4 regions of the Pseudomonas sp. GW821-FHT07G06 genome follow, and region 3 is predicted to be linked to each of the others. Evidence: predicted binding sites of a transcription regulator. Region 3 holds the regulator's gene; each other region holds the start of a gene.
What was found. Region 3 encodes sigma-54, which starts transcription at its own class of promoters, with help from an activator protein. Its sites were predicted from a motif close to ANTGGCATNNANNTTGCTNT; they were not measured.

Region 1 (5,185 bases), on a different contig from region 3:
CTTGCCGTCGATCGTGGTCGTGGCGCCGAAGGTGTAGGTGCCCGCAGGTACCGTCTCACCCGCATCGTTCTTGCCATCCCAGATGAAGCTGGCGTTGCCGGCCTTCTGCGAACCGAGGTCGATGGTGCGCACGGTCTTGCCGGTTGAATCGGTGATCTTCAGGGTGGCGGACGCCACCGAAGACGGCACCACCACCGTGCCGCTGAGGCTCTTGGTGGTATCGACCACAGCCTTGTCACCCGGCGCGATGACCGAACGGCCCACCAGCGACGACGCCTGCAAGGCCTGGGACGAGTTGTAGTTGCTGGCCAGGCCGCTCACGGTGTCGTTGAGCGTGGTGATGCCTTCCAGGCTGCTGAACTGCGCCAACTGGGCCACGAACGCACCGTTGTCCTGAGGCTCCAGCGGGTTCTGGTTTTTCAACTGGGTGACCAGCAACTGCAGGAACGCATCCTTGCCCAGGGCCTTGTTGCCCGAGGCGCTGCCGGCTGCCGAGGCGAGCCCGTCAGTCGTGGTGTTGGTCTTGATCGAAGAGTTGGCCAGGATGTCGTTGAGGCTCAAACCGCTGGTGGAATCGGTAACACTCATCTGAGTCGCCCCTTATCACTGACCGAGGGTCAGGACTTTCTGCATCATGGTTTTGGCGGTGTTCATCATTTCGGCGTTGGTCTGGAACGAACGGCTCGCGGAAATCATGTCAGCCATTTCTTCAACCACGTTGACGTTCGGGTAGTAGACGTAGCCCTTGGCATCGGCGGCCGGATGGTTCGGCTCGTAGCGCGCCTCGAGATTGCTCTGGTCTTCGACCACACCCAGCACCTGCACGCCTTGGCCGGCGGCGTCCTGGTTCTGGAACAGCGAGTCGCTGCCGCCGCTCTGGCCACCCTGGAACATAGTGGCGAACACCGGGTGACGTGCGCGGTAGGTCTGGTCGATGCTCGACGAGACGGTCTCGGCGTTGGCGATGTTCGAAGCGACGGTGTTCAAACGCGTGGTCTGCGCACTCATGCCGCTACCGGCAATGTTGAAAACACTGGATAGAGACATGGCTTACTCTCCGCGCAGGGCTGACACCAGCCCTTTGAATTTGCTGTTGAGCAGGGTGAAGCTGGCCTGGAAATTGACCGCGTTTTCCGCGTAGTTCGACTGTTCCAGCTGGGCGTCCACGGTGTTCTGGTCGATCGACGGTTGCATCGGCGTGCGATACAGCAACGACTCGTCGCCATTGCCCAGGCCTTCGGCTTCGATATGACGGCTGTTGGTCATGTTCAAGGCGAAGGTGCCGCTTTTGGTTTTCTCGTTCTGCTCGGCGAGCACTTTCGAGAAGTCCAGGTCCCGAGCCTTGTAGTTCGGGGTATCGGCGTTGGCGATGTTATTGGCCAGGACTTCGGCACGCTGGGCGCGGAAGCCCAGGGCTTGTTCGTGGATACCGAGCGCTTTATCGAAGCTGATGCTCATGTCGGGAAACCTTCGGGTGACCTGATTTTTCGTAGGATCAACTTAGCAAGCCCCATGCCAATTCAAAAAAGCCCGAAAACCGGGGCTTTGCCGGACATGGCAAGGCGGCAATGCCAGAAAAGCGGCAACGGTTTTCCGCCGCCTGCCGCTTTTCTGCCGCTTTCCCCAACCCCCAACCGCCCTCTCCCGAATCGGGCACTGCCCCTCTCTGGATCGGACGCCGCCCCCTGTAGGAGCTGCCGAAGGCTGCGATCTTTTGATTTTAAAAAACAAGATCAAAAGATCGCAGCCTGCGGCAGCTCCTACGTGATGCAAAAGCGGCGCGCATAAAAAAGGAGTCCCTGAGGACTCCCGTTTTTAGGCGCGCCGCTTCTGCATCATTTCGCCTGGTAAATGATCCCCGGGCTGCACTGGACCATCTGGTAATGATCCGGCAAACCGTTCAACGCTTCGGAAGCACCGAGGAACAGGTACCCCCCCGGCTTCAACGTGCTGTGGATGCGCAACAGGATGTCCTTCTTCACCTCGGCGGAGAAGTAGATCAGCACGTTGCGGCAGAACACGATGTCGAACTTGCCGAGGCTCGCATAACTGTCCAGCAGGTTGAAGGAACGGAATTCCACCCGGCTCTTGATCGGCGCCTTGATCGCCCAGCGTCCCGGCCCTTTCGGGTCGAAATAACGCTGCAGGCGCTCGGGCGACAGACCGCGGCCGATGGCCAGGCTGTCGTACTCGCCGGTCTTGCAGTTGTTCAGCATGGTCCCGGACAGGTCGGTGGCAACGATCTGTACGCCCATCCTCAACTGGCCCATGTTGACCCGTTCGAACTCGTCGATGGACATCGACAGCGAATAAGGTTCCTGGCCCGACGAGCACGCCGCCGACCAGATACGCAGGCGCTGGCCGGGGCTGGCCTTGATCGCTTCGGGCAGGACCTTGTTCTTCAAGACTTCAAACGGATAGGTGTCACGAAACCACAGGGTTTCGTTAGTGGTCATGGCATCCACCACCTGTTCGCGCAAACCGCTGCGCGGCTGGGTCTGCATGCGCTGAACCAGCTCCCCCAAAGACTTGATGCCTTGTTGTTCCATCAGTTTGTTGAGACGGCTGGAGACCAGGTACTGCTTGTTTTCACCGAGCAAAATGCCACAGGCTTTTTCCAGGAATACCCGGAACTGTTCGAAATCCAAATTACCCGTAGACAATGATGCCGCCTCTTAAATCGTGTTGACTGCCAGGGGCGCAGGCCCCTAGCTGATATCTGCTGCTTTGATCCGGTCGACTACCCGGGATGCCAGGTCATCAGGACGGAACTTGGCCAGGAAGTCATCGGCACCGACCTTCTTGACCATCGCCTGATTGAATACCCCCGACAACGAAGTATGCAGGATGATATGAAGCTTTTGCATGCGCGGGTCGTTGCGGATTTCCGCCGTCAGGGTGTACCCGTCCATCTCCGGCATCTCGATGTCGGAGATCATCATCAGGAACTCTTCTTCCGGCTTCTTGCCCTCGTCGACCAGTTTGCGCAGGTAATCCAGCGCTTGCCGACCATCGTTCAACGCCACCACTTCGACGCCGACCGTTTGCAGGCAACGCGTGACCTGCTTGCGCGCCACCGATGAGTCGTCGACCGTCAGCACACGCAACGAAAGCGCCTTGTGCTGGGTTTCGACATCCACCACGCCGACGGAAATCGCTTCCGGCGTCGGTGCCACTTCCGCGAGCACCTTCTCGACATCGATGATTTCGACCAACTGATTGTCGACCCGCGTCACCGCCGTCAGGTAGTGATCGCGCCCGGTACCCTTGGGTGGCGGATGGATCTCCTCCCAGTTCATGTTGACGATGCGCTCCACCGAACGCACCAGGAAACCCTGGGTCTTGGTGTTGTACTCCGTGATGATCACGAACGGATTGTTCTTGTCCTTCAACGCACCGGAGCCGGTCGCCATCGCCAGATCAAGGATCGGAATGGTCGCCCCCCGGATGTTCGCCACGCCACACACGACAGGACTGGACTTGGGCATCAACGTCAGTTGGGGGCATTGCAGCACCTCCCGAACCTTGAATACGTTGATCCCGTACAGCTGCTGGCCGTCGAGACGGAACAACAACAGCTCAAGGCGATTCTGCCCCACCAGTTGCGTGCGCTGGTTTACCGAATCCATTACACCAGCCATGCCCAGACTCCTACACCAACGCCAAGTGTTGTTGCGACGCGCCTTCATCACTAAACGGCACGGCGCTTGCTTTTTTAATCGTTATGAACACAGAACCGACATTTTTTCGACGCCTGACCACACCCTACCGCAAATTGCTCGGCGTGCTGGCGGCTGTTTGCCTGTTCAACGCTGGCAGCCCTGCCCTTGCTGACGCGGTTACCTTGCCTGACATGCTTATCGGCGTCACTCAGGGCTTTCTTGAATTCACCGTAGAAGACTATCTGGCAACCAGTCAAACGGAAGGTCGTTACGAGATCCAGGTCAATCCGCTCGACCCGCGCATGCACATGCCCATGTGCGACAAGGAATTGACAGCAACGCTCGAGAGTCCCAAGCCGCTGGGACGGGTCACGGTCAAGGTCCGCTGCGAGGGCGCCGCCCCCTGGACTGTGTTCGTACCCGCTCAAGTCCGCCTGTTTCGCGATGTCGTGACCAGCGCCCGGCCACTGCGCCGTGCCGCCATTGTCGAGCCTGGGGATGTGGTGCTGCGCGAGCGCGATATCAGCCTGATCAGCCAGGGCTACCTGACGTCCCTTGATCAGGCGATCGGGCAGCGACTGACCCGACCAATGGTCACCGACCAGGTGATTACCCTGGTGCATATCGAACAGGCCGAGGTGATCCGCAAGGGTGATCAGGTGGTGATTACCGCCCGCAGCGGTACGCTCAGCGTGCGCATGCCCGGCGAAGCCCTGTCGAACGGCAGCCTGAGCGAACAGATCAGGGTGAAAAACCTCAACTCCCAGCGGGTCATCAAGGCGCAGGTCATGGCGCCGGGGCAGGTGGAAGTGTCCATGTAAGGCGCTCTGCTCATTGGAATGTGGCGCTTGCGGCGGCTGTTCCCTAGACTGTGCTCCATGCAGGGCAAGCGCTGACGCGCGCGAGGTTCATTGGTAAATGAGCCTAAAGTTTTCCAGGGAATGGCCGAAACCATGGCAAGCGTCCAAATTCCCAGAGGTTTTTTTATCATGGTCATCGATTTCAGCCGTTTGAACAGCTCCTCGTCCCTTACGGGCAGTACACGTACCAGCGCCAGCAAGGAAAGCGCCGAAGCCGGCAAAACCGCGCCGCTGGAATCCGCGGCCGAACAGGTCGGTACCGTCAAAAGCGGGGAATCGGTACATCTCAGCAATGAGGCTCAACAGTTGCAGAAGGTCACTGACAAGCTGCGCGATCAGCCTGCCGTCGACAAAGCCCGGGTGGCCGAGTTGAAAGCAGCGATTGCCGATGGCAGCTATAAAGTCGACAGCAACCGTGTAGCCAGCAAACTGCTCAACTTCGAAGCCCAGCGCTAGGCCACCGCCGGCGCCAGGCTTTTGGACGCTTAAAACCCAAGGCCAGCCATGCACGACACTCATTTACTGCAACTGATCACCGACGACTTTGCTCCAGCGCAACACCTGCTGGAATTACTGCAGACCGAATCCCTCGCCTTGCATGGCCGTGACATGCCACTGCTCGAGGACATCCTGGCGCAGAAACAGGCATTGGTCGTCCTGCTC
Region 2 (5,185 bases), on a different contig from region 3:
GGCCTCGAACGACGACAACGCCCGCAACAACGCGCTCCACTGGTAATACGCGTGAGCGGTGCCATCGCTGACCGCTTCGGCCTGGTCGCCGGCCATTTCGTAGCGGGCATCGAGCAGGCGCAAGGTGTTGTCCGCCCGTTCGATGAAGGTCCCCAGACGAATGAAGCGAAACGCATCGTTACGCATGATGGTGCCGTAGGACGCGCCCCGGAACAGATGGGAACGTTCCTTGATCCACTCGCAGAAACGGCTCATGCCGTAGCGACTGAGGCCCTGCTCGGCGATGCCGCGAATCTCCAGCCAGGTGGCGTTGATGTTTTCCCACATGTCGGCGGTGATGCGCCCACGCACCGCATGGGCGCTTGCCCGCGCGGCACCGAGGCAGCTGTAGATGCTCGCCGGATTGGCAGCTTCCAGGGCGAAGAAATGCAGCAGCCGTTCGGCATGCAGTTCGCCATGGCGCTCCAGGTAATCGTCCAGGGTGCCGGTGATCAACAGCGGCATGGCCAGTTCGTGCAAACCGTCGCCACGGCCGTCTTGCGGCATCAGCGACAGCGAATAGCTGATGTCGAGCATCCGTGCGAGATTTTCCGCCCGCTCCAGGTAACGCGACATCCAATACAAATCCGAGGCAGTTCTACTTAACATGGCAGGCTTCCTTTAATCCTCGACCACCCAGGTGTCCTTGGTTCCGCCGCCCTGGGAAGAGTTGACCACCAGGGAGCCTTCGCGCAGGGCGACACGGGTCAAGCCGCCGGGCACCACCCGGGTCTCACGACCCGACAGGACAAACGGCCGCAAGTCGATGTGGCGTGGCGCGATGCCGTTTTCGACAAAGGTCGGACAGGTCGACAGCGACAGCGTGGGTTGTGCGATATAGGCATGGGGCTTGGCAATGATCCGTGCGCGGAAGGCTTCGATTTCCGCCGCCGTCGCGGCCGGCCCCACCAGCATTCCGTAACCGCCGGAGCCCTGGGTTTCCTTGACCACCAGTTCTGGAAGATTGGCCAGCACGTGGGAAAGTTCAGACGGATTACGGCACTGCCAGGTCGGCACGTTCTTCAGGATCGGTTCTTCATCGAGGTAGAAACGGATCATGTCGGTCACGAACGGATACACCGATTTGTCGTCCGCCACCCCCGTGCCGATGGCATTGGCCAACACCACGTTGCCGGAACGATAGGACGACAGCAGCCCCGGCACGCCGAGCATCGATTCCGGATTGAAGGCCAGCGGATCGAGGAAGGCGTCGTCAAGGCGACGATAGATCACGTCGACCGCTTTCGGCCCGTCGGTGGTGCGCATGAAGACCTTGTCGTCGCGCACGAACAGGTCCGCACCTTCCACCAGTTCCACACCCATTTCCCGCGCCAGAAACGCATGCTCGAAGAACGCGCTGTTGAAGCGGCCGGGGGTCAGCACGACCACGCTGGGGTTGTCGATGGGGCTTGAGCTTTTCAGGGTATCGAGCAACAGGTTCGGGTAGTGGTCGATGGGCGCGATGCGTTGCGCCGCGAACAGTTCGGGGAACAGGCGCATCATCATCTTGCGGTCTTCGAGCATGTAGCTGACGCCGCTCGGTGTGCGCAGATTGTCTTCGAGCACGTAGTAGGTGCCGTCGCCGTCGCGCACCAGGTCGACGCCGGAGATGTGCGAGTAGATATCGCGGTGCAGGTCCAGCCCCTGCATCGCCAACTGGTACTGCTCGTTGGCCAGCACCTGCTCGGCCGGAATGATGCCGGCCTTGATGATGCGTTGCTCGTGATACAGGTCGGCGAGGAACATGTTCAACGCCTTGACCCGCTGGATGCACCCGCGCTCGACGACCCGCCACTCACTGGCGGGGATGCTGCGGGGGATGGTGTCGAAGGGGATCAGGCGCTCTGTGCCCTGCTCGTCCCCGTAGAGCGTGAAGGTAATCCCGGCGCGATGAAACAGCAGATCGGCCTCGCGTCGCCGTTGTGCCAGAAGCTCGTCAGGCGTCTCGGCCAGCCAACGGGCAAACTCCCGATAATGCGGGCGGACCTGGCCGCCGGCATCGTACATCTCATCAAAATAGGTGCGGATCATGCCGTACTCCTTGTCACTCGGACGTCCAGACCTTCGCAAGGCCCGTGCCAGCGGCATAAACGCTTTGATATCAATCAGTTGGATAATCAATGCGCAAGTACCGCACCATTCCTGTGCGGCAAATGCTCCAATCTGATCGCCCCCGCTTCATTGCAAGGCGTGGTTATCGCCTATCACCAGCATAGCCAGAGATGATTTCACTGCCCGGTAACGGGTGCGGATAATCCAGGCATTCGCTGAAAAGCCCACCGAACTTCCCTTTTAGCCGCCTGCTCAGGCGGCTTTTTTTTGCCTTGTTGAAACAAGATCAAAAGATCGCAGCCTTCGGCAGCTCCTACAGGCCAAAAACGAAAACGGCCAACCCGAAGGTCAGCCGTCAATGCCGGTTGTCACTGTTCATAAGCTTATGCGAGTCGCCCTCGTACCTCCTGTTTCACACCCCAGCCTTCGATGATGCCGCCCAACGGCTCGACCACCGCTTCGAAACCCTGTTCGAAGTCGCCGATATCGTCGTAGGTGGCATACATGACTTTGCACAACTCCAGCGCCCAGGCGCCATCGTCGCGCACACTGACTTGCGCATCCAGGGATTCACCACGGTGGAAATGACCTGCCGCCCTGCGTGCCCGCTCCTCGTCCGGGAAAATGGCGTAGAACTCGATGGGATGAAACCGCGAAAAGTCAAAACCGCCTTCTTTCATGCGGCGCAACACGCTGCTGCTGATGTCTTCTTGATAGGCTGTGCTCATGAAACGTCCTCCTCAAAACGATGGATAGACTTTCCGTACTCCCTCACCCGCAACCGAACAGCGCGAGCGACGGCAAACGATGTGCCGGCGGGAAACAAGCATGGAGCTGACAAGACCAGACCTTAGCGATTCATTCGCTGATCTCGCTTGCAGAGTAGCCTCAAGATAGAGCCTCTGCCAAGGCCTGGATGTGAATGCGACAGGTGCCGTTCAGATTGGAGTAATGCCGAGGATTTCAATGCTGTTCTGGGACTTGAGCTCTTTGACGCTCGCATCGGCGGTCCGCCCTTCCAGATCGTTCAGATCCAGTTCGGCAGCGACAGGAAGAAGCCGGGCCTTGATGAGCTTGGCGGCACGCTCGTTGTCCGGGCGCTCGGCCCACTCGAAGACCTCGTCGACGGTTTCGCCATGATCATCCACGAAAGTGATTTTCCACTTTTGCATTGATGCCTCCTCGATAAAACCCATGGATGGGCTTACACATATCTGGACTTTGACACCGGGTGATCGTTCAAACGTATTGCGTAGGAGCTGCCGCAGGCTGCGATCTTTTGATCTTGATCTTTAAAAAGCCAGATCAAAAGATCGCAGCCTGCGGCAGCTCCTACACAGGGGTAGTGCTTTAGTCGTTGCTTGGCTTGTTCACAGCTTGCAATACGTATTGCGGCAGGGCGAACGCGCCGATGTGGATTTCAGGATTGTAGTAGCGAGTGACGATGCCGCTGCCCGTGAAACGCTGTTGCAGGGTTTCGCGGGACAACTTGCGATAAGCGGTATCGGTCGCGCCCCAGGCGAAGGTCATCGAGCCGCCGATGTAAGTCGGCACGGCGGCCTGGTAGAAGTGCCAGTCCGGGAACAGGCTGCGCAGGCGACCGGCGGTCGTCTTCACTTCTTCGATCTGCATGAACGGCGTGCCGTTCTGGGTCACCAGGATGCCGCCTTCGTTCAGGCAGCGGTGGCAAGCCTGGTAAAAGTTTTCCGAGAACAGCACTTCGCCCGGCCCGATCGGGTCAGTGGAGTCGGAAATGATCACGTCGAACTTTTCAGTGGTGGTGGCGACGAAACGCATGCCGTCGTCGATCACCAGGTTCAGGCGTGGATCATCGAATGCACCCTTGGAGTGATTCGGCAGGAACTCCTTGCACATGTCGACCACGGTGCCGTCGATCTCGACCATGGTGATGTGCTCGACACTGCGGTGCTTGGCCACTTCACGCAGCATGCCGCCGTCGCCGCCGCCGATGATCAGCACGCGCTTGGCGGTGCCATGGGCGAGGATCGGCACGTGGGTCAGCATTTCGTGATAGATGAACTCGTCGGCTTCGGTGGTCTGGATCACGCCGTCCAGCGCCATGACCCGGCCCATGCGCGGGTTTTCGAAGATCACCAGGTGCTGGTGTTCGGTGCGCACTTCGTGCAGCAGTTTTTCCATGCGAAAACGCTGGCCGTAGCCTTCGTAGAGGGTTTCCAGGTAGTCGCTGGTCGGGGTGTTGCTCATGGGAAGTGCTCCGATGAATGCGGGTGGCAACGGACGGTTACCCGCCCATGATGGCCATTCGTTCGTCTCGAATGGCCGGGAAAGGCGCGCATTCTACGTCGCGGAACATGACAGGTCGAACCTTCATCATCGAAGTACCCCCAGAACATTGTGGGAGCGAGCCTGCTCGCGAAGCGGACGATGCGGTGTTCAGTTGCTCCGCGTCATCGTTCTTCGCGAGCAGGCTCGCTCCCACAGGTTCAGTGCCGCTTGTTCAGGCCCGTACGTTGCCCCGCGGCCCGGCGATGGCCCAGATGATCAGCCCCAGTACCGGCAACAGTGCGATCAACAGTACCCAGAGGATTTTCATCCCGGTCTCGGCGCTGCTTTTGAATACGTTGATGATGGCCCAGATGTCCAGGGCAAAAATGATCAAGGCAACCAGGCTGTTGAACGTGGAACCCATGGTGACGCTCCTGAAGAGTGATTTGCCCTCTTAGGATAGACGGTCGTCGTGAGGGTTCCCTTTGATTTGACAGTATTTGGCTATCAGACGTGGATCGCCACTTTCAGGGCTTCCAGGGAGGGTGCGGCTGCGATGCCGGCTTCGGCGCACAATTCCAGCACGCGGGGCACGTCATTGCCGTACACCAGCACCACCTGCAATTCGTCATCGAGCAACTGGCTGAAGTTCATCAGCGTATAGCCACCGTTTTCCTTGTTCAGGCTGCTCATTTGCACCTGGATGCGGTTGAGCGCGGTCAGGGCTTCGGTCTTGGCCAGTTGCTTGGGCTTGAGATTGAACTCCACGCCCGGGCCGAACGAGGCAACGATCTGCGCGAACAGGTCCATGTAGGTGTCAGCCTGGAACAGCACCGTTTCCGGCAGG
Region 3 (5,185 bases):
CGACGAGCTGCTGGCCCAACTGAATTTGAGCTATGAGCAGGTGGCCTACCTCGGCGACGACCTGCCGGACCTGCCGGTGATTCGCCGAGTCGGCCTGGGCATGGCGGTGGCCAATGCCGCCAGTTTTGTGCGCGAACATGCTCACGGCATCACCCTCGCCCGTGGCGGCGAAGGTGCTGCTCGCGAGTTCTGCGAATTGATCCTGCGCGCCCAGGACCGCCTCGATGCGGCCAATGCGGCGTACCTGTGAGCCCGATATGCTGAGCAAAAAGTTTCGCAACACCCTGATGTACAGTTGCATCGCGGCGATATTCGCCGCGGTCGGCTACTGGAACATCAGCCCGGAACGCTTCCTCGACAAGCCGGCAACGCCGGTCGATGAAAGCATGATCGACTATTACGCCATCAACGCCCACAGCGTGCAGTACCTGCCGGACGGCAAGCTGCAATATGATCTGGTGTCCGACAAGGTCGAGCACCTGAAGGCGACCGAGGTGACACTGCTGACCAACCCCGACCTGAACGTGTTCCGCGGCACCGAATTCCCGTGGCACGTCCAGAGCCTGCGCGGCGAAGTCAACCCTGACGGCACGCAGGTCGAGCTGATCGATGACGTACGCATCACGCGCTTCGACGAGAAAAACCGCAAGACCCTGATCACCAGCACCCGCATGACCGTGTTCCCGCAGCAGCAATATGCGCAGACCGAGCAAGACGTTAGAATCGACGGCGCTGGCGGTGTATCGACTGGCAAGGGAATGAAAGCGTATTTGAAAGAAAGCAGGATACACCTGCTATCGAACGTAAGAGGACAGTATGAGGCTCGTTAAAACCCTCCCGATTTTGCTCAGTCTGGGCGCAGCACTGGGAAGCGTGAGCGCCTGGGCTCTGCCGGAAGACCAACAGCAGCCTATCCGCATTCAGGCCGACGATGCCCAACTGGACGACAAGCAAGGCATTGCTACCTATAAGGGTGACGTGATCATCACCCAAGGCTCGATGAAGGTGACAGGCAACACCGTTACCATCACCCGCACCCCGACCGGCGACATTGACGTAGTGACCTCGGTGGGCAACCTGGCGTACTTCGAGCAATTGCAAACCGCTGGCGATACCAAGCCTGTTCAGGGTTGGGGCGTGACCATCCAGTATCACGCCACGCAAAATCGCGTCGTGTTGATCGACAAGGCCAAGGTTGTCGACAAGGACAACAACGTCACCCAAGGCGAGAAAATCGTCTACGACACCGAGAAGAAGCTGGCCAGCGCCGGGCGCGCCACCGGCAGCAAGGTGACCGAGTCGCGTCCGCGTATCGACATGGTGATCCAGCCGAAGAAGAAAACCGACGAGAAAAAGGCCCAGTAATGGCAACTCTGAAAGCTCAGCATCTGGCCAAGAGCTACAAGAGCCGCCAGGTCGTGCGTGATGTCAGCCTGTCCATCGACAGCGGTCAGATCGTCGGCCTGCTTGGCCCGAACGGCGCCGGCAAGACCACCTGCTTCTACATGATCGTCGGCCTGGTGCAAGCCGACCAGGGCCGCGTCCTGATCGATGACCTGGACGTCAGCCACCAGCCGATGCACGGCCGTGCAAAAGCCGGTATCGGCTACTTGCCGCAAGAAGCATCGATCTTCCGCAAACTGTCGGTGGCCGACAACATCATGGCCATCCTCGAGACCCGCAAGGAGCTCGACAAGGCCGGTCGTCGCAAGGAACTGGAAAGCCTGCTGCAGGAATTCCACATCAGCCACATCCGCGACAACCTCGGCATGAGCCTGTCCGGTGGTGAGCGCCGCCGCGTGGAAATCGCCCGCGCCCTGGCCACCAACCCGAAATTCATCCTCCTCGACGAACCGTTCGCCGGCGTGGACCCGATTTCGGTCGGCGACATCAAACAGATCATTTACCACCTCAAGGCCAAAGGCATTGGCGTGCTGATCACGGACCACAACGTTCGTGAAACCCTGGATATCTGTGAAACCGCCTATATCGTCAATGACGGTCAGTTGATCGCCGAAGGTGATGCAGAGACCATCCTGGCCAACGACCTGGTGAAGGAAGTGTATCTGGGCCATGAGTTCCGCCTGTAAACGCTGAGCTGTGCCCAGGCAGCCGCCCGGGCACCGGTCTCGCGATTCATCGGTGCCTCATGCAAACCTGCGCGCTCAGCCCCCGACAAGGGCAACTCCGCAACACAAATTTATAGTTTTTTATTGTTACAGCGCTCTAGGCAAATCCTTCAGTTTCAGGCATATAATTTGCTTATGTTTGGCGCCCCGGCGCCCTGTAGTGGATGGCGCATGTGCGCCGGCGAATAAGGTGTTAAGCCCCTGCCATGAAACCATCGCTAGTCTTGAGAATGGGCCAGCAGCTGACGATGACACCTCAGCTGCAACAGGCCATCCGCCTGCTCCAATTGTCGACCCTGGACCTGCAACAGGAAATCCAGGAGGCCCTGGAGTCCAATCCGATGCTCGAACGCCAGGAAGAAGGCGACGACTTCGACAATTCCGACCCCTTGGCCGACAACGCCGAACAAAAGCCCAACACCGATATCCAGGAACCCTCCTACCAGGAAAGCGCCCCGACGGTTGATAACCTCGATGAGGGTGACTGGAACGAGCGCATCCCCAACGAACTCCCCGTCGACACCGCGTGGGAAGACGTTTACCAGACCAGCGCCAGCAGCCTGCCCAGCAATGACGATGACGAGTGGGACTTCACCACCCGTACCTCGGCCGGTGAAAGCCTGCAAAGCCACCTGCTGTGGCAACTGAACCTGGCCCCGATGTCCGACACCGATCGCCTGATCGCCGTAACCCTGATCGACTGCATCAACAATCAGGGCTATCTGGACGAAACCCTCGAGGAAATCCTCGAAGCCTTCGATCCGGAACTGGACATCGAACTGGACGAAATCGAAGCCGTCCTGCACCGCATCCAGCAATTCGAGCCGGCCGGCATCGGCGCACGCAATCTGGGTGAATGCCTGCTGCTGCAATTGCGCCAGTTGCCCGCCAAGACGCCTTGGCTGGCCGAAGCCAAGCGCCTTGTCACCGATTACATCGACCTGCTCGGCAGCCGCGACTACAGCCAGTTGATGCGCCGCATGAAGCTCAAGGAAGATGAGCTGCGCCAGGTCATAGAGCTGGTCCAGAGCCTCAACCCGCGCCCGGGCTCGCAGATCGAGTCCACCGAAGCCGAGTACGTCGTACCTGACGTTATCGTACGCAAGGACAACGAGCGCTGGCTGGTGGAGCTGAATCAGGAGTCGGTGCCACGACTGCGGGTCAACGCCCAGTACGCCGGTTTTGTGCGCCGCGCCGATACCAGCGCCGACAACACGTTCATGCGCAATCAGCTGCAGGAGGCCCGCTGGTTCATCAAGAGCCTGCAGAGCCGCAATGAAACCCTGATGAAGGTTGCCACCCAGATCGTGGAGCATCAGCGCGGTTTCCTCGAATATGGCGACGAAGCCATGAAGCCGCTGGTCCTGCATGACATCGCCGAAGCGGTCGGCATGCATGAGTCGACGATTTCACGAGTGACCACCCAGAAGTTCATGCACACCCCCCGCGGCATCTATGAACTGAAATACTTTTTCTCCAGTCACGTAAGCACCTCCGAAGGCGGCGAATGCTCGTCCACGGCGATCCGGGCGATCATCAAAAAACTGGTTGCCGCGGAAAATCAGAAAAAGCCGTTGAGTGACAGCAAGATCGCTGGTTTACTGGAGGCACAAGGCATTCAGGTGGCTCGCCGCACCGTCGCCAAGTACCGCGAATCCCTCGGGATCGCGCCTTCGAGCGAACGCAAGCGGTTGATGTAGAGCCACGCCACAGCGTTCCAGTGGTAGATCATCTGATCTACCGCTTTATGCACTGGCAACGAAGGAGAAGCTGTATGCAAGTCAACATCAGTGGACACCAACTGGAAGTGACCGAACCTCTTCGCACCTACATCGGCGAAAAACTCGAACGATTGGAGCGACATTTCGACAAGATCACTAACGTGCAGGTCACGATGACCGTCGAGAAGCTGAAGCAGAAAATCGAAGCCACGCTGCATATTCCCGGGAATGAAGTGGTCGCCAATGCGGAACATACCGATATGTACGCTGCGATCGATGCACTCACCGACAAGCTGGATAAACAACTCAAAAAGCATAAGGAAAAGACCCAGAGCCTCCTTCAGGGCGCAACCGGTCGTTAACACTCCCAACCCATGATCCGACTTGAAAGTATCCTGACCCCCGGCCGTTCCCTCGTGAACGTGCCGGGCGGCAGTAAAAAGAAAGCCCTCGAACAAATTGCCAATCTGATCGCCCGCGAAGTGCCGGCTCTGGAGATGCAAGATGTCTTCGAGGCGCTGATTGCCCGTGAAAAACTCGGCTCCACCGGTTTTGGCAACGGCATCGCTATTCCACACTGCCGTCTCAAGGGTTGTGTATCGCCCATCAGTGCATTGATGCACCTGGACGCCCCAATCGATTTCGACGCCATCGACGGCGCGCCGGTTGACCTGCTGTTCGTTCTGCTGGTCCCGGAAGCCGCTACCGATGCGCACCTTGAGCTGCTGCGACAGATCGCCAGCATGCTCGACCGCAAGGACGTACGCGAAAAACTGCGTCATGCCGCAAGCAACGAAGCCCTGTATCAGGTTGTCCTGGACGAGCAAAACGGTCAGTAATCATGCGCTTGATCATCGTCAGTGGCCGTTCCGGCTCGGGTAAAAGTACCGCCCTCAATGTTCTTGAGGACAACGGCTACTACTGCATCGACAATCTGCCTGCCGGCCTGCTGCCGGAACTGGCCGAAAGAGCGTTGATTCATACCGAGCTGATGCAGCCGCTGGTGGCTGTCTCCATTGACGCCCGCAACCTGCCCAGCCACCTGTCACGCTTCCCCGAGCTGCTCGAAGAAGTCCGCAGCCGCCACATTCAGTGCGATGTCCTGTACCTGGACGCCGACGAAGAAACCCTGCTCAAGCGCTTCTCGGAAACCCGCCGACGTCACCCCCTGACCAACGCCAACCGCTCGCTGGCCGAAGCCATCAACGTCGAGAGCGTTCTGCTCGGACCGATTGCCGACCTCGCCGATCTGAAGATCAACACCACCAGCCTGAACCTGTATCAGCTGCGCGACGCCATCAAACTGCGTCTGTTGAATCAGCCCGAGCCGGGCAC
Region 4 (5,185 bases), on a different contig from region 3:
CTTCCAGGACCACTCGTCCGATGCGATGGAAGTGATCAAGAAGAGCTTCACGCCGGAATTCCGCAACCGTCTGGACACCATCATCCAGTTTGGTCGCCTCAGCCATGAGGTCATCAAGAGCGTGGTGGACAAGTTCCTTACCGAGCTTCAGGCGCAGCTGGAAGACAAGCGGGTGTTGCTGGAAGTCACCGATGCGGCCCGCAGCTGGCTGGCCGAGGGTGGCTACGATGCGGCGATGGGTGCTCGCCCAATGGCTCGCCTGATCCAGGACAAGATCAAGCGTCCACTGGCGGAGGAGATTCTCTTTGGCGAACTGGCCGAACATGGCGGTGTGGTGCACATTGACATCAAGGATGGCGAGCTGACCTTCGAGTTCGAGACCACGGCCGAGATGGCCTGACGTTAAATCGCAATAAAACAAAAAGGCGCCGAAAGGCGCCTTTTTGTTATCTGAACACGAATCCCCCTGTAGGAGCTGCCGAAGGCTGCGATCTTTTGATTTTGTTTTTTAAGATCAAAAGATCGCAGCCTTCGGCAGCTCCTACAGAGGATCGGCGTCAGGAATTCGAGAGTGGGTCAAATCCCGCACAAACAAAAACGCCCGGCATAAGCCGGGCGTTTTGTATTGACTTGATCGGCGAGCGGGCCCTATCACTGTAGGAGCGAGCTTGCTCGCGATGGTCGTCAACGATGATGCGGGGACTCTGACTTGACGCGGTGCTCTCAGGTTTTTCGCGAGCAAGCTCGCTCCTACCTTAGCGGGCGCGGTAGGTGATGCGCCCTTTGCTCAAGTCGTAGGGAGTCAGCTCTACGCGCACTTTGTCGCCGGTAAGAATACGGATGTAGTTCTTGCGCATCTTGCCGGAGATGTGCGCGGTTACGACGTGCCCATTTTCCAACTCCACACGAAACATGGTGTTGGGCAGGGTGTCGACGACAGTGCCTTCCATTTCGAAGCTGTCTTCTTTCGACATGCAGTAAAGCCCTCGGTGTCCAATGAATGGCCCGGTGCAACTGCGCCAGGCAAAAGCGGCGTGCATTGTGCCCGAAAAGTGGGGTTTAAGCCAAGGGGTTTAGGGCCGGCTCTAGTTTAGAACCACCCAGCGCTGATTAATCAGCAACTCAATAGGGCGATATTGAGTCTTGTAATTCATTTTTTTGCAGTTTTTGATCCAGTAGCCGAGGTAGACCGCCTCTAGCCCCAGTCGCCTGGCCTCGGCGATTTGCCACAGGATTGCATAGCGCCCAAGGCTGCGACGCTCTTCGGCTGGCTCGTAGAAGGTGTAGACAGCCGAAAGACCGTTCGGCAGTAAATCGGTGACGGCGACGGCCAGCAGCTGGCCGTTCAGGCGGAACTCATAAAACCGTGAAAACGGCAGGTCTCGCACCAGGAAGGTCGAAAACTGGTCGCGACTGGGCGGGTACATGTCGCCATCGGCGTGACGCTGTTCGATGTAGCGCTGGTAAAGCTCGAAGTACTCTTCGTTGAAGCGGGGCTTGGCCGGGCGCACCTGCAAGTCCGCGTTGCGCTTGAAGATGCGTTTCTGTTGCCGGTTGGGCGTGAACTGCCCCACGGGAATGCGCGCCGGAACGCAGGCATTGCAATTCTGGCAATGCGGCCGGTAGAGATGATCGCCACTGCGACGAAACCCCATCTCCGACAGGTCTGCATAGACATGCACATCCATGGGCTGGCTAGGGTCGAGGAACAGGGTTGTGGCCTGCTCATCGGGCAGATAACTGCAAGAGTGCGGCTGAGTGGCATAGAACTTCAAACGCGCCAACTCGGTCATGATCAACCCTCGGGATAATGCTTTTGAATAAGTGTAAGCCACGCGCGCAAAAGTCGCTCAGCAAACCCAGGTGGCATGGTTGGGTTGGTCCAGATGCCGGGCCAGATAAGCGGCAAATTCGCGACGCGGAATCGCCCGGGCTCCCAAACTATGCAGGTGATCGGTGGGCATCTGGCAATCGATCAGTACAAAACCCGAGTCTTTCAGATGCCGGACCAGGGTGGCAAAGCCGAATTTAGAGGCGTTGTCAGCGCGGCTGAACATGGACTCGCCAAAAAACAACCGGCCCATCGCCAGGCCATACAGGCCGCCGACCAGTTCGTCCCCGTCCCACACTTCCACCGAGTGCGCGTGACCCCGCCTGTGCAGCTCGATGTAGGCCTCTTGCATCGCTTCGGTGATCCAGGTGCCGTCGGCATAATCCCGGGGCGCCGCACAGGCGCGAATGACGGCGGCGAAGTCCTGGTCGAAGGTCACTTGGTAGCGTTGCTGGCGCAGCAGTTTGTTCAGGCTGCGCGAGACGTGCAATTCGTCGGGAAACAGAACCGTGCGCGGGTCCGGCGACCACCAGAGAATCGGCTGGCCTTCGGAAAACCATGGGAAGCAGCCGTGGCGGTAAGCCGAGATCAGCCGATCGGCGGACAGGTCGCCACCGGCAGCCAGCAGCCCGTTGGGGTCGCGCATGGCCTTTTCCAGCGGTGGGAAATGCAAGGTGTTGCGTTGTAACCAAGTCAGCATGGCATCCGGGCTTGCAGAAGGGGAGGGCAGTGGTGGGCGTTGGCCCGCCATAAAGTTTGCCTTCAAACGGCAGGAATGTCGTCGAGGTATTTTTCGGCGTCCAGCGCCGCCATGCAACCGGCCCCGGCAGACGTAACGGCCTGGCGATAAACATGGTCGGCCACGTCGCCGGCGGCAAACACGCCTGCAATCGCCGTGGCGGTAGCATCGCCTTCGCTGCCGCCCTTGACCAGCAGATACCCGTCGCGCATTTCCAGTTGCCCGATGAACAGGTCGGTGTTGGGTTTGTGGCCGATGGCGATAAACACCCCGGCCAGCGCCAGCTCTTTGGTTTCACCCGTTTGGCTGTCCCGCAGGCGGGCACCGGTCACGCCACTGGCATCGCCGAGCACTTCGTCCAGATTCTGGTTCCAATGCAGGCGGATATTGCCGTTGGCGGCTTTTTCGAAGAGTTTGTCCTGGAGGATTTTCTCCGAGCGCAGTTTGTCGCGTCGATGGATCAGGTGCACTTCCCTGGCGATGTTCGACAGGTACAAGGCTTCCTCGACCGCCGTGTTGCCGCCGCCGACCACCGCGACCACCTGGTTGCGATAGAAGAACCCGTCACAGGTCGCGCACGCCGACACCCCTTTGCCGGCAAATGCTTCCTCCGACGGCAGGCCCAGGTATTGCGCGGAGGCGCCGGTGGCAATAATCAGGGCGTCGCAGGTGTAGGTGCCGCCATCACCGATCAGTTCGAATGGCCGTTGTTGCAACTTGGCGGTATGGATGTGGTCGTAAACGATCTCGGTGGCAAAGCGCTCGGCGTGTTTTTGCATGCGCTCCATCAGCACGGGGCCGGTCAGGCCTTCGACGTCGCCTGGCCAGTTATCGACTTCGACGGTGGTGGTGAGCTGGCCACCTGCCTGTATGCCGGTAATGACAACGGGCTTGAGGTTGGCGCGGGCGGCATAAACGGCTGCGCTGTAACCGGCAGGACCGGAGCCCAGGACAATCAGGCGGGAATGCTTCGCTTCGCTCATAAAAACACCTCATAAGCCTTTGTCACAAAAGACAATGCATGCTCAAATTGAATAGCATGTCATGTGCTGTTGACTATGCTACACCCAAGGGTCTCAAGCATGGCGTCGTGCGTACAAACCCGTACAATGCCCTGCGTGTTACATATATTCAGTGCGCACCGTGTTTATAAAAGCCGGGGCGCAGTGTTAAAAGTAGTCCCGGTTACGTGTGTTAACTTTTTTACCTGCCTGGATTGGGCAGTTTTTTAGACTTTCAACAGATGGACGCGCCATTGGCGCAGGAAAAGAAGCGTTTTGAAGAAATCCACCGCAGCACCTAAACCAGCCGTCGTTCCGCTCTGGCGCCAGCACTTGCACTACCGACTCAAGGAAGGTGCGCTGATCGCCATCGGTGCACTGTGCCTGTTCCTGATGATGGCCTTGCTGACCTATGGCAAGGATGATCCGGGCTGGAGCCATAACAGCAAGATCGACGACGTGCAGAACTTCGGCGGGCCCGCGGGCTCCTACAGCGCCGATATCCTGTTCATGGTGCTGGGTTACTTCGCCTACATCTTCCCGTTGCTGCTGGCGGTCAAGGCGTACCAGATCTTCCGCCAGCGTCACGAGCCGTGGCAGTGGAGCGGCTGGCTGTTCTCCTGGCGCCTGATCGGCCTGGTGTTCCTGGTGCTGTCGGGTGCCGCGCTGGCCCATATCCATTTCCATGCCGCGACCGGTCTGCCGGCCGGTGCGGGCGGTGCGCTGGGGGAAAGCCTCGGCGAACTGGCGAGGAACGCCCTGAATATCCAGGGCAGTACGCTGCTGTTCATCGCATTGTTCCTGTTCGGCCTGACGGTGTTTACCGACCTGTCGTGGTTCAAGGTGATGGACATCACCGGCAAGATCACCCTCGACCTGTTCGAACTCTTCCAGGGCGCGGCCAATCGCTGGTGGGCGGCCCGTACCGAACGCAAACAGCTGGTCGCCCAGTTGCGTGAAGTCGATGACCGTATGGATGAAGTGGTTGCACCGACCGTCACCGACAAACGCGAGCAGGCCAAGGTCAAGGAGCGTTTGATCGAGCGTGAGCAGGCCCTGAGCAAGCACATGTCCGAGCGTGAGAAGCAGGTGCCGCCGGTGATTGCACCCGCGCCGCCAAAACCGGCCGCGCCGAGCAAACGCGTGGAAAAAGAGAAACAGGCGCCACTGTTCGTCGACAGCGCCGTGGAAGGCACCTTGCCGCCGATCTCGATTCTCGATCCCGCGGAAAAGAAACAGCTCAACTACTCGCCCGAATCCCTGGCGGCGGTCGGCCACCTGCTGGAAATCAAGCTCAAGGAGTTCGGTGTCGAAGTGACCGTGGACTCGATCCACCCGGGGCCGGTGATTACCCGTTACGAAATCCAGCCCGCCGCCGGCGTCAAGGTCAGCCGCATCGCCAACCTGGCCAAAGACCTGGCCCGTTCCCTGGCCGTGACCAGCGTGCGCGTGGTGGAAGTGATTCCGGGCAAGACCACGGTCGGTATCGAGATTCCCAACGAAGACCGGCAGATCGTGCGTTTCTCCGAGGTGCTGTCGACCCCCGAGTACGACAACTTCAAATCCCCGGTCACCCTGGCCCTGGGCCACGACATCGGCGGCAAGCCGGTCATC

Region 1: flgB (flagellar basal body rod protein FlgB) is a predicted target of sigma-54. The motif match lies at 1,501-1,520, and genes of this name have one in related genera.
Region 2: AC3WJW_RS11725 (circularly permuted type 2 ATP-grasp protein) is a predicted target of sigma-54. The motif match lies at 2,103-2,122, and genes of this name have one in related genera.
Region 4: AC3WJW_RS20630 (DNA translocase FtsK) is a predicted target of sigma-54. The motif match lies at 3,604-3,623, and genes of this name have one in related genera.

The regions. Positions count from the first base shown of each region.
Region 1 is NZ_JBYSVW010000011.1:193,239-198,423, reverse strand. It holds gene flgD (flagellar hook assembly protein FlgD) at 1-588, opposite strand, end outside; gene flgC (flagellar basal body rod protein FlgC) at 604-1,047, opposite strand; gene flgB (flagellar basal body rod protein FlgB) at 1,051-1,458, opposite strand; gene cheR (protein-glutamate O-methyltransferase CheR) at 1,836-2,663, opposite strand; gene AC3WJW_RS19735 (chemotaxis protein CheV) at 2,709-3,641, opposite strand; gene flgA (flagellar basal body P-ring formation chaperone FlgA) at 3,725-4,483, shown strand; gene flgM (flagellar biosynthesis anti-sigma factor FlgM) at 4,652-4,978, shown strand; gene AC3WJW_RS19720 (flagella synthesis protein FlgN) at 5,027-5,185, shown strand, end outside.
Region 2 is NZ_JBYSVW010000005.1:98,604-103,788, reverse strand. It holds gene AC3WJW_RS11730 (alpha-E domain-containing protein) at 1-648, opposite strand, end outside; gene AC3WJW_RS11725 (circularly permuted type 2 ATP-grasp protein) at 661-2,070, opposite strand; gene AC3WJW_RS11720 (ribonuclease E inhibitor RraB) at 2,475-2,819, opposite strand; gene AC3WJW_RS11715 (hypothetical protein) at 3,030-3,263, opposite strand; gene speE (polyamine aminopropyltransferase) at 3,442-4,317, opposite strand; gene AC3WJW_RS11705 (PLD nuclease N-terminal domain-containing protein) at 4,571-4,762, opposite strand; gene AC3WJW_RS11700 (hypothetical protein) at 4,846-5,185, opposite strand, start outside.
Region 3 is NZ_JBYSVW010000004.1:194,416-199,600, reverse strand. It holds gene AC3WJW_RS09945 (KdsC family phosphatase) at 1-250, shown strand, start outside; gene lptC (LPS export ABC transporter periplasmic protein LptC) at 258-830, shown strand; gene lptA (lipopolysaccharide transport periplasmic protein LptA) at 817-1,365, shown strand; gene lptB (LPS export ABC transporter ATP-binding protein) at 1,365-2,090, shown strand; gene AC3WJW_RS09925 (RNA polymerase factor sigma-54) at 2,336-3,829, shown strand; gene hpf (ribosome hibernation-promoting factor, HPF/YfiA family) at 3,904-4,212, shown strand; gene ptsN (PTS IIA-like nitrogen regulatory protein PtsN) at 4,225-4,689, shown strand; gene rapZ (RNase adapter RapZ) at 4,692-5,185, shown strand, end outside.
Region 4 is NZ_JBYSVW010000012.1:133,453-138,637, forward strand. It holds gene clpA (ATP-dependent Clp protease ATP-binding subunit ClpA) at 1-400, shown strand, start outside; gene infA (translation initiation factor IF-1) at 756-974, opposite strand; gene AC3WJW_RS20615 (arginyltransferase) at 1,086-1,793, opposite strand; gene aat (leucyl/phenylalanyl-tRNA--protein transferase) at 1,851-2,531, opposite strand; gene trxB (thioredoxin-disulfide reductase) at 2,594-3,553, opposite strand; gene AC3WJW_RS20630 (DNA translocase FtsK) at 3,848-5,185, shown strand, end outside.